3 regions of the Lysinibacillus sp. A1 genome follow, and region 1 is predicted to be linked to each of the others. Evidence: riboswitches for the same ligand, from Rfam matches in the RefSeq annotation. Region 1 holds a riboswitch; each other region holds the start of a gene.
What was found. Region 1 has a riboswitch for S-adenosylmethionine ahead of PI85_RS07765 (Na+/H+ antiporter NhaC family protein). Riboswitches for the same ligand answer to the same signal wherever they lie in the genome.

Region 1 (4,290 bases):
ACAATGACGAAACGCTAGTGGAAGATCGAAATGGGATCGCGTATACATTGGTTACCAATAATTCAGAGGGACAATGGTGGTTAACCGAGAATAATTATACACCGGAGCAAACTTCAGCTGTAGAGCAAGAAGAAAAGGCGAAGTCATTGATGGATGAACTTTCTATACTACCTCAAGATGCAGAATTTACTGTACAGGAGAATGGTGAATTTGAATGGACCTTACCAGACCGTCCTGATGTAACTAAAGATTACTGGACTGGAGATGTCAGTCTTGGCCTGAAACCGGATGGTCACATTTATTCGTTAACCTACAGTCTTCATGAAAATCAATTTATTCGAGAGGTAAACATACTGTCTCCTGCAGAAATATATGAACGAATAAAGGATGGCGATTTCCCTCAAATAAAGTATAACGCACTCGTACAGGAGGAAGACCTAATTATAAAAAAAGGAGACCAAATTGAAATTGAATCGATTGAGCTATCGTATATGTATGATACAAAAGGCTTCTATCAGCCCATATACAATGTTTCTGGCAAGTTCAACGACAACGATTGGTTTACTTTAATTCAGGCAAGAAAGTAACAGCTCGTTCAAAATACTTAAGCAAAGCCCAGACTCCCATTAATAGAGCAACTGGGCTCTTTTATTTTCGACTGTAAGGGGCTCCCCTTTTTGAATGAACTATCCCCCTACCCCCTAAAAAAGTAGACTGCTCCCCTATTTTTCTACTATTATTTTTTTACCTAATACCATTAGCGTTTATTGTTTGGTTCTTATTGAAATTTATTAACTTTAAAATAAAGTAAAGCCGTTGATTTCCACTATGGGTGGGCGCTTTTCATGAGCGGGGTCCAACTGCTTCCCGCCCTTCGTTCCAATTAGGGGTAGATATTAACTGCACCACAAAAAATGCTCCCCTTAGATAAACAGATTTTATTTTTTAATCTGTCTACCTAATAGGGAGCATATCAAACTACTCGATGGCTTTTGTCTACTGTCTGAATGTAAAGTTTAGGCTTTCTTTTTTTTCGGATACCCAATGAATATCGCTATCATACCACAAATACCAATAAGAATTGGGTAGAAAGAGTACGGCAAGATACTCACTGGCGAAATTTTGGCTACACTTGCGGCTACAAGGAATTGGGCTCCGTATGGGAGAAGACCTTGGACTGTACAGGAGAAAATATCTAAAATACTTGCGGACTTTCTCGGCTCAATCTCATACTGGTCAGCAATATTTTTGGCAAGCGGCCCCGCAATTAGAATAGCAATTGTATTATTGGCCGTAGATAAATTAGTTAGACCCACAAGACCAGCTATACCAAATTCAGCACCCTTCTGCGATTTAATCCTGCTCGTTACAAGACGGAGTAAAAAGTCAATTCCCCCATTAAATTTAATAACCTCCACCATTCCAGCTATTAATATAGCCAGAAAGGCGATTTCATACATCCCTTCCATTCCTTCACCAATCTTTTGTATAAGGCTCATTATGTGATAGCTTCCATCTGCTAAGCCAACAGCACCGGCGAGAACAATCCCTAATGCAAGAACGAGGAAAACATTCATTCCAGATAACGCTAAAATAATAACTAAAACATAAGGAATAATTTTTATCCAATTATAGCTTAGATGCTCTACTTGGGCTGTCCCCCCGGATGTCATAAACCCTAAAATAATACTTGTAAGAAAAGCTGCCGGCAATACAATCCAAAAATTGACCTTAAATTTATCCTTCATTTGCGCGCCTTGTGAACGAACGGCGGTAATAGTAGTATCTGAAATAAAAGATAAATTATCACCAAACATCGAACCGCCTACAACCGCTGCCATCACTAAAGCAATAGGTAGCTCCGTAAGATCGCTTATCCCAACTCCAATTGGCGCCAGCGCAACAATCGTCCCCACTGATGTGCCCATGGATAGAGAGATGAAGCAGGCAATGATGAATAGGCCTACGACAAGCAGGTTTTGCGGTATAACCGATAAAGCAAAGTTAACAGTGGAATCTACAGCCCCCATCCCCTTCGCTACCTCTGAAAATGCCCCTGCTAATAGAAAAATAATAACCATCAGCATGACATTTAAATTTCCAGCACCTTGGCAAAAAATATCAACCTTTCGGGAAAATGATTCTTTTCGATTCATGGCTAGAGCTACAGCACCCGAAATGCTGATGGCTACAATGACAGGAAAGGCATAAAAATCACCCATTATAATCCCTGAACCAATAAATAAAATCATAAAAATAACAAATGGGATTAGCGCCCATGGATTCTCTTTCTTCATTGTCTACCTCCAAAAATTAAAAATCAGCCATATTTTTTATTTTTTCACCATAAAAAAGACCTCATCTTGAAATAACAAGAAGAGGCCTTATAGTTAAAACGCTCCTCTTATCTATCAAGAACATTGCTTGCTGGATTTGGCACAGTAACTTAATAGTTCCGCTGCCGAGATTTCATCGGGCCAGTCCCTCCATCTCTCTTGATAAGAAGAAAAAATATTATATTTTTGACACAATATTAAAATACTAAAATAAAACATCCATAATTGCAACATGTTTTTAATTGTGAAAAAATTACAGCACTATCATCAAGTGCGAAATTCAACTTTTTATACGAATATGAAGCTTTGAATGGACACATAGACCGAAAATATAAATGCCCCGACTAAAAACCAACCATATAATTTTCTCTCTCTCCGAAATTCATTAATTCCTAATGTTAACATAAATAAACCTAGAAAAAGGATCATTAAAAAGTTTAGCCGATAATCATGTGTCATAAATCCGTAAATGGAAAGCGTGATGCCTATTATTGATAAAATAATTTGTACTGTTTTTAACAAAACGATTCCCCCTTTTTGCTTGAACGAATACTTACAGTTATCTAACCTTTTTTGAATAAAAAAATTCTATGATGGGTGCGATGACAAATGCAAGCCCCACAACTAAAATCAAGGGATAATTTTTCATGTCATTTAAATTGGATACACCCTCTGATACAAATAAAATTAAACAAGCTACGATCATTAAAGCATAATAGCCAATCTTGGCACTGTGTGCTTCAATATGTTTATCTAGTTCATCTTTATCTTCTTTAATACCGTTATGGTTACCCGAATTCAGCCAATTGAATAAAAAGGATAAGGAAATAAAGCTAATTATTATAGAACCCCCATCAATTATTCCGAAACGAACCCATCTATACAGGGTAAAACTAACAAATGCACAAAAAAACACAATGACTATAAGACCGATTAATTTTTTTGATTGATTCATTTTCTTTTTATCCTCCATAGTGACCTTTAAAGCTATCACCATTTCAATATTGATATTTATAACTTTAAAAATCCAATAATACCCATTAAAACAACCATCTGTCAAATTTAGTTCACTCAGAAAATCCACCACTAGACATCAACCGATTGGTGTTTGGCTAGTAGTTTCTGCACTGACTGCAATTGTTTGGTTCGCAACGGTTGGTGGAAGTATAGTAGGTACAACTGGACATTGAGCTATTGAAAGCTTACTTCCCTTCTTCTTCGGATTTATTACCGTTTTAATCTTTTTGGGGGCTAATCCTTTCATATTTAAATAGCATCGGTGGTAAAATAATGGGGAAAAAGCTTATGCAAATAGTTTCGTTTATTTCAGGATTACTCTTTTTGTACTTTACTTTTTATGTATTCTTGAATGGTTTTGAAAAGCAATTATAGGGGTGAAAACCATGGTTAGAAGAAGATAGCTAGCCTCCTAGGTAACCAAGCGTATGTAGGAGGCTATTTTAATCTATAGGAGATGTTTAAACGATGAAGCAAAATAAATATGATGATATGCAATTCTTTTCTGCTTACGAAAAAATGCCACGTTCTGTTCAAGGGCTGGACGCTGCAGGAGAGTGGCATGTATTAAAAACACTTTTACCTGATTTGAAAAATAAACACGTGCTTGATTTAGGATGTGGCTTCGGGTGGCATTGTCGATATGCGCGCGCACAACAGGCAAAATCAGTGATTGGTGTAGATATATCTGAAAAAATGCTGGAAAAAGCTCAGGAAAAAACGGATGATCCTTTTATTTCCTATTTGAAAATACCGATTGAGGACATTCAGTTTTCCGCTTCTCAATTTGATGTTGTATTAAGTTCCTTAGCTATTCACTATTTACAAAACTTTGAAGCACTATGCAAAAAGGTTTATACCTATTTAAAACCTGGCGGATCTTTCGTTTTTTCAGTGGAGCACCCTATTTTCACATCCCGCCATGAACAGGATTGGT
Region 2 (4,290 bases), on a different contig from region 1:
ACTAAAACCACTTAATGATAGTTTTAAGGCGCTAGCAGTACCTAGTTGTGTTGTTGGATCATCCTTAGATGGTGCAAGTCCTAGTAAAACTGTGACGAGTGCAATAATCATTGCAGAGCTAACAGGATATGAAACAGCCTCTGTTACCCACAGGATAACCGCGAAAGCTAAAATGGCTAAAGCGCGCTGTCCAGCTACAGGTAGATCACCGTTATTAGGTAAAAAAATAATGATAATTAATAAAGCAAAAGCCAACCCAATCCATAAAGGCTTTAAATTACGCTTCGTTGTTGTTTGTTTAGATGAAGACATATTTTCTCATCCCTTCTACGTCTACGTAAAATGACGGTTATTATCCATAACATCGGTCAGTATAATGTTTTTTTAAGATAAGAATTCGTCCGTTTATTGTATAGAATGAAAAGAAGCGGAATATGTCTGTTTTACAGCTTTAATAGTAATTAAAGAGATAATTTGTGGTCATAAAATATACAAATATCTCCTAAAAATATTATTTCTTTTTCTTGAAGGCAGAAGTAACTTTAGGCTCGGTTCCATTGATTAAACGTTGAATATTTTCAATGTGCAAAATAATAGCAATAGCAAAAAGTAGAATGGCAATAATGGTCGGGCCAAGCCCAGGAATCCATAAGTAAGTAGCGGTACAAAAAACGAGGTAAAATTCTAATACCCCAACAATTAAATAGTTCGTTGCAAAAGATAAAATAACAAATAGAATAAGTGCAAATAAACCAATCTTCCAATCAACCGCAAGTAAAATTCCAATGATAGAGGCAGTCCCTTTTCCACCATTGAAGCCCATATAAAAAGGGAAATTATGCCCCAAAATAACCCCTGCAGCTATCAAGTAGGTGAGGAGCCATGTTTGTTCTGCTGTTAAATGTGTTACATCTGTTAAATAAAAATGTGCACCGACAATGGCTACGACGCCTTTGCCAATATCGATAAGAGCTACTAAAACGCCATATTTCCAGCCGAGTGAAAGCGTAGCATTAGAGGCACCAGCATTGCCATGGCCAGCTTTTTTTAAATCAACCCCGGATAAAAATTGTGCCACCTTAGAGCCGTGAATACAGCCAATCAAATAGCCAACAACTAGAAAACAGATCACGGCTTTTACCATAAAAATACTCCTTTCAAATTTTTTTCTAAAATAGTGTATGCGTTCTTACTACGTAAAAGAGCAGACAGAAGTTTCGGAAAAAATAAAATTTAGATGTTGACAGAAAAAAACTCTATGCTTATACTTTGTAACAACGATGGAAATTGAATCTCATACTCTTATCAAGAGCGGCGGAGGGATAGGCCCTATGATGCCCGGCAACCAGTAGGTGATGAACTTACTAAGGTGCTAATTCCTACAGATTCTTACTTGGATCTGGCAGATAAGGGGAGGAAAACTTGCAACCGCAACCCTCTTCTTAGCTGAAGAGGGTTTTTGTTTTCTACAGAAAAATCCTCCTCATCTCCGGTACCATCGTAAAAAAAATAACCAAATGGAGGTACACAATGACAAATTTTAAACCAGAAACACTGCTGTTACATGGCGGTCAAGAGCCAGACCCTGTGACGGGTTCTAGAACTGTTCCTGTTTACCGTTCAACTGCTTTCGTTTTTAAAGACACTGCTCATGCGCAACGTCTTTTTGCCTTAGAGGAAGCGGGGAACATTTACACGCGAATTACGAATCCGACAGTGGATGTTTTTGAAAAGCGTGTGGCTTTATTAGAAGGTGGAACGGCAGCAGTAGCACTTTCATCTGGTGCAGCAGCTATTGCATTTTCTATTTTAAATCTAGCTGGGGCAGGAGATGAAATTGTAGCAGCTAGTTCTTTATATGGTGGTACGTATAATTTATTCGCGAATACATTACCAAACTATGGCATTAAAACGATTTTTGTAGATGAAACAAACCCAGAGAATTTTAAGACTGCCATTACTGATAAAACAAAAGCTGTCTTCGCAGAAGTTTACGGTAATCCAAGCTTAAAGGTTTTAGATATTGAAGCTGTAGCTAAGATTGCACATGACAACAGCTTACCATTAATTATCGACAGTACATTTGCTTCTCCTTATGGGTCTACACCAATTGACTACGGTGCAGATGTGGTAGTTCACTCAGCAACGAAATGGATAGGTGGCCATGGGACAACTCTAGGTGGTGTTGTTGTAGACGCTGGTAAGTTTGATTGGACTAGTGGGCGATTCCCAGGCTTTACAGAGCCGGATGCTTCTTACCATGGTTTACGCTATGGAATCGATACAGCTTCTGCAGCCTTTGCTACAAAGCTGCGTGTACAGTTGTTACGTGATTTTGGACCTACATTAAGTGCAGATGCAGCTTTCAATCTTTTACAAGGTTTAGAGACGCTTCATTTGCGTATCCCTAAACACAATGAAAATGCTTTAGCTGTGGCAGAATATTTACGTAACCACCCATCTGTGGAGTATGTAAATTATAATGGCCTAGAAGATTTTCCAACACATGAGTTGGCGAAAAAGTATTTAAAAAATGGCTTCGGTTCAGTGCTTACATTTGGCATTAAAGGTGGACGTGAAGCAGGACGAAAGCTTATTGATCATGTAAAGCTGTTTTCACATGTAGCAAATGTAGGGGATGCCAAGTCGCTAATTATCCATCCAGCATCTACTACACACCAACAATTATCAGCAGATGAACTAATTCAAGCTGGCGTAACCGAATCGCTCATTCGCTTATCAATCGGTTTAGAGGCAGTGGAGGACATCATTGCAGATTTAGAGCAGGCTATTACTCAGGCAACAGCAACAACTGAGCAAACAGTAGAAGCTTAATATAGAATGACAGGCGAATGTTGTAGCGTTTACGTATTTTCTCATTCGAATAGCCTCATTTGGTATACGTCAAACGTTGCTACATTAACCAATTACCTCATCCGGTAATTATCAGAACCTTTTTAAAAACAATACCGAGTAATTTTATATGTATTATTGACTTTGTTAAAACCTTGTTATATACTTGGAATTAAGTTAAATGTACGGAAAAACCTCGTTGAAAAGGTAAATGTTTTCATAAGTGATCCCCCCACTTTTGAATAGATAGGAGAGTAGTTACATAGCCAGTGGCTACTCTTCAAAAAAACTGATGATAAAGGAGTGTTTAAAATGGGTAATCTCTATAGTGCGCAAAACATTGCATCTTATCTAATTTATGAACTAAATGAAGGTCATGTATTTGTTAACAATCAATCCATTCAACACATCCTTACATTAGTGGAATGTAAATGGCAGCAAATTTTCGGTCATTCAGCGTATCAAGAACAGGTTTGCACAGATGATATTGGCTATACGATTAAGGAAGTTTATGAGGCATATGAGAAGTATGGTGTGAGCCACATCCAGCTTCCAGCAACAGAATTTTATTTGAAGTATGGTACATTTCAATTAGTGGAACGTACGTATGCAATACCAAATTTTACAGAAGAAGAAATTAGTATTGTTCAACAAGCTTTAACACAATATCGTTTTCAATTGCTTTCAAAAGCGAGCTAAATAATCCCTCATATATTTAGGCTCATTCTCTGCTGCTACAGGGAATGAGCCTTTTTTATAGTAGTTTAATTATTTAGCTGGTTTATGGGTGTCTGAACATACATATATATAATAGAAGAAAGACATCATAATTTGAGAGTAAAGAGTCAATATTTGTTCAAATCTTATGGATAAACTAAAAAAACGTATAGTAAAAGGAATGAAACCGATTTCTTTTGCACGTCTAGGGAAAACAAATGTCCTTCCTAGAAAGATTTTTCTTGTGTAAAGTATATATATGCGTTACAATTTTCTTTAAGTTAAATTTCGAATTATTTGAATTTGTATATGTTCTAACATGTACTGAATATCAAAATTTATCCAAAATTAAGGGTTGGCTAAGGCCTGCGGTTGGTGTCAAATGATTTGGCACAACCCCACGGAGAGTTTGGCTTGATGAAACTGCGGAATGTAAGTTGGAGGGAATAATAAGAATGGCAACTATAAAGGCAGCGATTTTAGGATTTGGAACGGTAGGTCAAGGAATCTATCATATATTAAATGAAAAGCGGGAAGATCTTAAAAATAAATTAGGCATTGAATTGGAAGTAGCTAAAATTTTAGTAACAGATGCTAGCCGAGAACGTGTACCAGGCACAGCACATTTGATGACTACAAGCATGGATGATGTATTGGCAGAACCAGGCATGCAAGTAATATTTGAAGCCATTGTGAATGAAGAGCCTGCATATAGCTATT
Region 3 (4,290 bases), on a different contig from region 1:
TCAAGTATTGCAAGCTCTAGTAAGCAAGATGCGTGGATTGCTGCAAGTATTGGTGTTGTCATTAGTTTGCTTGTTGTGAAATTATTTGTGACGTTAGGCGACCAAACACCGACACTGAATTTTATTGAAGCAAATGAAAAACTACTCGGGCGCTTTTTTGGAAAAATCACAGTGGTGTGCTTCCTTTCTCTTACCCTATTTGCGGGAGGAGAATTACTGTATTTTATTGGTGCTTTTATGAAAACAGAGGTAATGCCGGAGACGCCTACTATGGCATTTGCCTTGTTGTTTATTATTATAATTATGTATGCTACCTATTTAGGGATAGAAAACTTTGCTCGTTCAGCAGAAATACTTTTCCCTATGTTTGTCTTAATTTTTATTTTCTTTGTTGTCAGTATCACCCCACAAATTAAGTTTGAATATATACAACCGATTATGGAAGCATCCAAAACATCCATCTTATATAGTATCATCCGCTTTATAAGTGTCTTTTCTTTTTCGTTAGTTATGTTATTAATGATTTACCCTGCGAGTGTCAATGTCCAGCAATCCTCAAAAAAAGGATTTTACATAGGCATGCTTCTCGGTGGATTTGTACTAGTAACATTAATTACTCTATCCATTTTAGTATTAGGGCCAGCCAACACGGCTTCGCGAACTTTCCCTAGCTATGCCCTAGCACAAAGAATCTCTATCGGAAATTTTTTACAGCGCATTGAAATAATCATGGCTTTTATGTGGATTGTATCCATTTTTATTCGAACGTTTATGTACTTCTATACAACTGTTGTTGGAATTGCACAAATTATGAAATTGAAGGATCACCGCCCACTAATCCTACCAATGGGTATTATTATGGTCGGACTTTCGCAAATTGTTCACCCAGACATCGTCCATTCCAACATTTATAATGATGAGATTTGGCCAATTTATGCATTTGTTTGCACCATATTATTACCCATACTTCTCCTCATTGTAGCTGTTATTCGTAACCGAAAATCACTAGGTAATTCAACTGAAATGGGTCATGCGGATTCTAATGAGGGGCAAATGACTGATGCGAGTAATGCGGTTTCTAATCAAGTGAATCAGACGAAACCTGATAATACGGATTCCCATCAGGAGAATCAGGCGAAACCTAATAATATGAATTCCAATCAGGATATTCAGACGAAACCCGCTACTATGGATTCCAATCAGGATATTCAGACGAAACCTGCTACTATGAATTCCAATCAGGATATTCAGACTAACGATGCTAATACAGATAGCACTCAAGACAATCAGGATAATCAAGAAAAAACAGATAATCCAGTTTCTACTCAAGACAATCAAGATAAATCTGCTACGTCGAATTCCAGCCAAGTGATTCAGTCTGAAGCTGGCAACGCTACATCCAAACAGGACGATCAGGCGACTCCGGATAAAACGAGTTCTGATAAGAAAAATCTAGAATAACAAAGTCTAATTCCTTCAGCTGCTTAGTGAAGAAATTAGACTTTTTCAGTGTTATTTAAATATGATATTCAATTTCGTCTACAAAGTCCCATTCATATGGTGTCTCTTGGTATACGTAGTAGTTCAACCAGTTGGAGAACAATAAATGCGTATGGGCACGCCATGTATTCATCGGTGCCTTTGCTGGATCATCATTTGGGAAGTAGTTTACTGGAACGTCTATATGGATACCCTTGGCAACATCGCGACTGTATTCATCGGCTAATGTTGTCGCATCATATTCTAAATGTCCAGTAATCATAATGTTTTTATTATCTTTAGATTGCACGATAAACACACCCGCATCCTCTGAATAGGATAATAAGCGTAACTCTTGATGATTGCGAACCTCGTCAATCGAGACAGATGTATAGCGAGAATGAGGGGCAGTAAATAAATCACTAAAGCCTCGTACTAAATCTACTGTTAAATCAGTAATCACATGAGAATAAACCCCGGAGCATTTAGCAGAAAGCTCGACCTTTCCAATCCCATAATGATGATATAGCGCAGCCTGTGCCCCCCAACATATATGTAGCACGGATGTCACATTCTTTTTAGACCAATCCATAATTTCAGCAATTTCCTGCCAATAGTTAACCTCTTCAAACGGCATTTTTTCTACAGGCGCACCCGTAATAATCATACCATCATAGCGTCGATGACGAATTTGGTTAAACGTTGTGTAGAATAATTGCAAATGAGATTTACTGACATTTTTAGATTCATGAGTAGCCGTGTTTAAAAAAGTAATATTCACCTGTAATGGCGTATTTCCTAGTAATCGTAGTAATTGTAGCTCCGTTTTTTCTTTTTCGGGCATCAAATTTAAGATTAATATATTTAATGGACGTATTTGCTGTGTTCTCGCACGGTCCTCTTCCATCACGAAGATTTTTTCCTCACGTAAATGTTCTCCAGCAGGTAAATTTTTCGGAATATTAATTGGCATCTTGCGTTCCCCTCTCTTTTTTTGCTCCTTTTTCGAAAAAATTAAAAAATCCTCCACATTCCATATGAGATAGAATGAGAAGGATTTTTTTCACGTTCACTCTTATCTCTCAAAGGAAAAACCTTTGCTGGAATTAGCACCTTTCTAACATTTGTTAGAGGTTGCTGAAGCGTCATCGGGCCAAATCCCTCTGCTTCTCTTGATAAGATTATTTAATTATCTTGAATTGTAACATGGACTAGTTAGAATATCAATAATTCATAGAATATTTTGTTATTCCTATGCATGTTCTCCCATCATTTGATAAACACTAAGCTTGCTGTATATGGTTATTCTACATGAAATTTTATGGTAAACATGCCGCTATTATGTTACCATATATCTTTAGTAATAGAGAGGAACGTGAATACTTTGATTAATATTGAATTTCCAAAACCAGATGTAGTCATTCGCCAACGCGAACAAGATGTAAAACCAGGTGATGTCCCAATTACACCATACTTTGGTTTCATCGACTTCCACAAGATCACACGTGATAAAGGCGGCATTTTCTTATTTTATAATGAAAAGAATGAGCTATTATTTGTCGGTAAAGCACGTAAAATTCGCCAACGCATTAAAAAACATTTTGAAGACAATGTATCTCCGATGAAAAACTATCGTGACGAGGTCTTCAAAATTGAAGTCTATGAAGTAGAAGATCCTATGGAACGTGAAATTTATGAAACGTATGCGATTAATACGTTCCGCTCCAAATACAATGTAGATAAAGTATTTTATTAATATCAACAAAAACCGAAATCTCTTTTTTTAGGGATTTCGGTTTTTTATTACATCCTAGTCATGCGATCTATCGGCATGCTTTTTCCGTTAATATATAGTTCAATAATTGTCAACTCTGGGCTTTTGTTGATAGCATAGACATACGGTTGAGCTTCTTTCTTTTGCTCGCTTCCTTCCTTGAAATGAATGACTAACCGATCTTCATTTGCTGCCACACTTGCTAGCACATTTCCTTTCGAAAACATGACAAGATAGTACGTCACGTCATCTTCATACAATAACTGAATTCTGTCTTTAGCTATAATATGCTGTTGGATATGGTCAGGAACGATGGTTAGCTCCTGAATCTTAGGTGGAACTGGCAGCGGCGGTGCAGAATCACATCCGCCCATCCATAAGACATAAAACAATACTGGCAACATCCATTTTTTCAAGATGCTCCCCTTCCCTTATAGCTACTCTAAAAAAAATGCTTTACGCTCTTTAGCAATCCAGTCCTCAAGCTCTTTATCATCACGCTTCACTAGTCGATTGATAAGAACATCATGCCAAACATAATCCTCTAATAAATATATATGCACTGGATCATTCGTTATAAAAGCGGTTTCTTGATTCGACGGCGAGTGACCATAAATCATTTCTTGTCCATCAACCGATAAAATAAACCAGTGGGGTGTAGAAGTCTTTCTCGTATAGTGTGTGGCTCTGTGCTGATCGATAGATGCCAGATGTTCCCCGACATATAAGGTAATGCCATGCACCTTCACATGCTGTGATACCCCTTCGATATCCTCGCGTAAGGCATCGTACATATCTTCCCACATCGATAGGATAATTTTTGTCTCTGCTTTTTTTAATAAGTTTTGACAATAATTGATGATTGTCTGCTTCCCTTTTAGCATTAACACTTTAGGTTCCGCTTCCTGTTCTTTCGTTTCTAATTTTTCTAATTGATCACTAATCGACGTAAAATTTGATTGCCAGCGCTGTTGAATTTGCTGCAAAAACATTTCGACAGGAATAGAAGAATACGTCGTTTGATCCGCCGTTTCCTC

Region 2: it holds a riboswitch for S-adenosylmethionine, as region 1 does, so the genes downstream of both, PI85_RS05460 (O-acetylhomoserine aminocarboxypropyltransferase/cysteine synthase family protein) here and PI85_RS07765 (Na+/H+ antiporter NhaC family protein) in region 1, are expected to answer to the same signal.
Region 3: it holds a riboswitch for S-adenosylmethionine, as region 1 does, so the genes downstream of both, metA (homoserine O-succinyltransferase) here and PI85_RS07765 (Na+/H+ antiporter NhaC family protein) in region 1, are expected to answer to the same signal.

Annotation. Positions count from the first base shown of each region.
Region 1 covers NZ_JSZM01000011.1:12,897-17,186, forward strand. Annotated here, with positions in the region: gene PI85_RS07760 (VanZ family protein) at 1-587, shown strand, start outside; gene PI85_RS07765 (Na+/H+ antiporter NhaC family protein) at 1,017-2,297, opposite strand; SAM riboswitch class I at 2,402-2,505, opposite strand; gene PI85_RS07770 (DUF3953 domain-containing protein) at 2,625-2,858, opposite strand; gene PI85_RS07775 (hypothetical protein) at 2,896-3,396, opposite strand; gene PI85_RS24410 (hypothetical protein) at 3,430-3,600, opposite strand; gene PI85_RS07780 (bifunctional 2-polyprenyl-6-hydroxyphenol methylase/3-demethylubiquinol 3-O-methyltransferase UbiG) at 3,822-4,290, shown strand, end outside.
Region 2 covers NZ_JSZM01000008.1:57,753-62,042, reverse strand. Annotated here, with positions in the region: gene PI85_RS05470 (DASS family sodium-coupled anion symporter) at 1-312, opposite strand, end outside; gene PI85_RS05465 (glycerol-3-phosphate acyltransferase) at 512-1,144, opposite strand; SAM riboswitch class I at 1,300-1,413, shown strand; gene PI85_RS05460 (O-acetylhomoserine aminocarboxypropyltransferase/cysteine synthase family protein) at 1,531-2,835, shown strand; gene PI85_RS05455 (hypothetical protein) at 3,166-3,552, shown strand; gene PI85_RS05450 (homoserine dehydrogenase) at 4,026-4,290, shown strand, end outside.
Region 3 covers NZ_JSZM01000041.1:41,577-45,866, reverse strand. Annotated here, with positions in the region: gene PI85_RS22465 (endospore germination permease) at 1-1,461, shown strand, start outside; gene metA (homoserine O-succinyltransferase) at 1,517-2,452, opposite strand; SAM riboswitch class I at 2,552-2,661, opposite strand; gene PI85_RS22455 (nucleotide excision repair endonuclease) at 2,864-3,235, shown strand; gene PI85_RS22450 (hypothetical protein) at 3,283-3,645, opposite strand; gene PI85_RS22445 (TrmB family transcriptional regulator) at 3,691-4,290, opposite strand, start outside.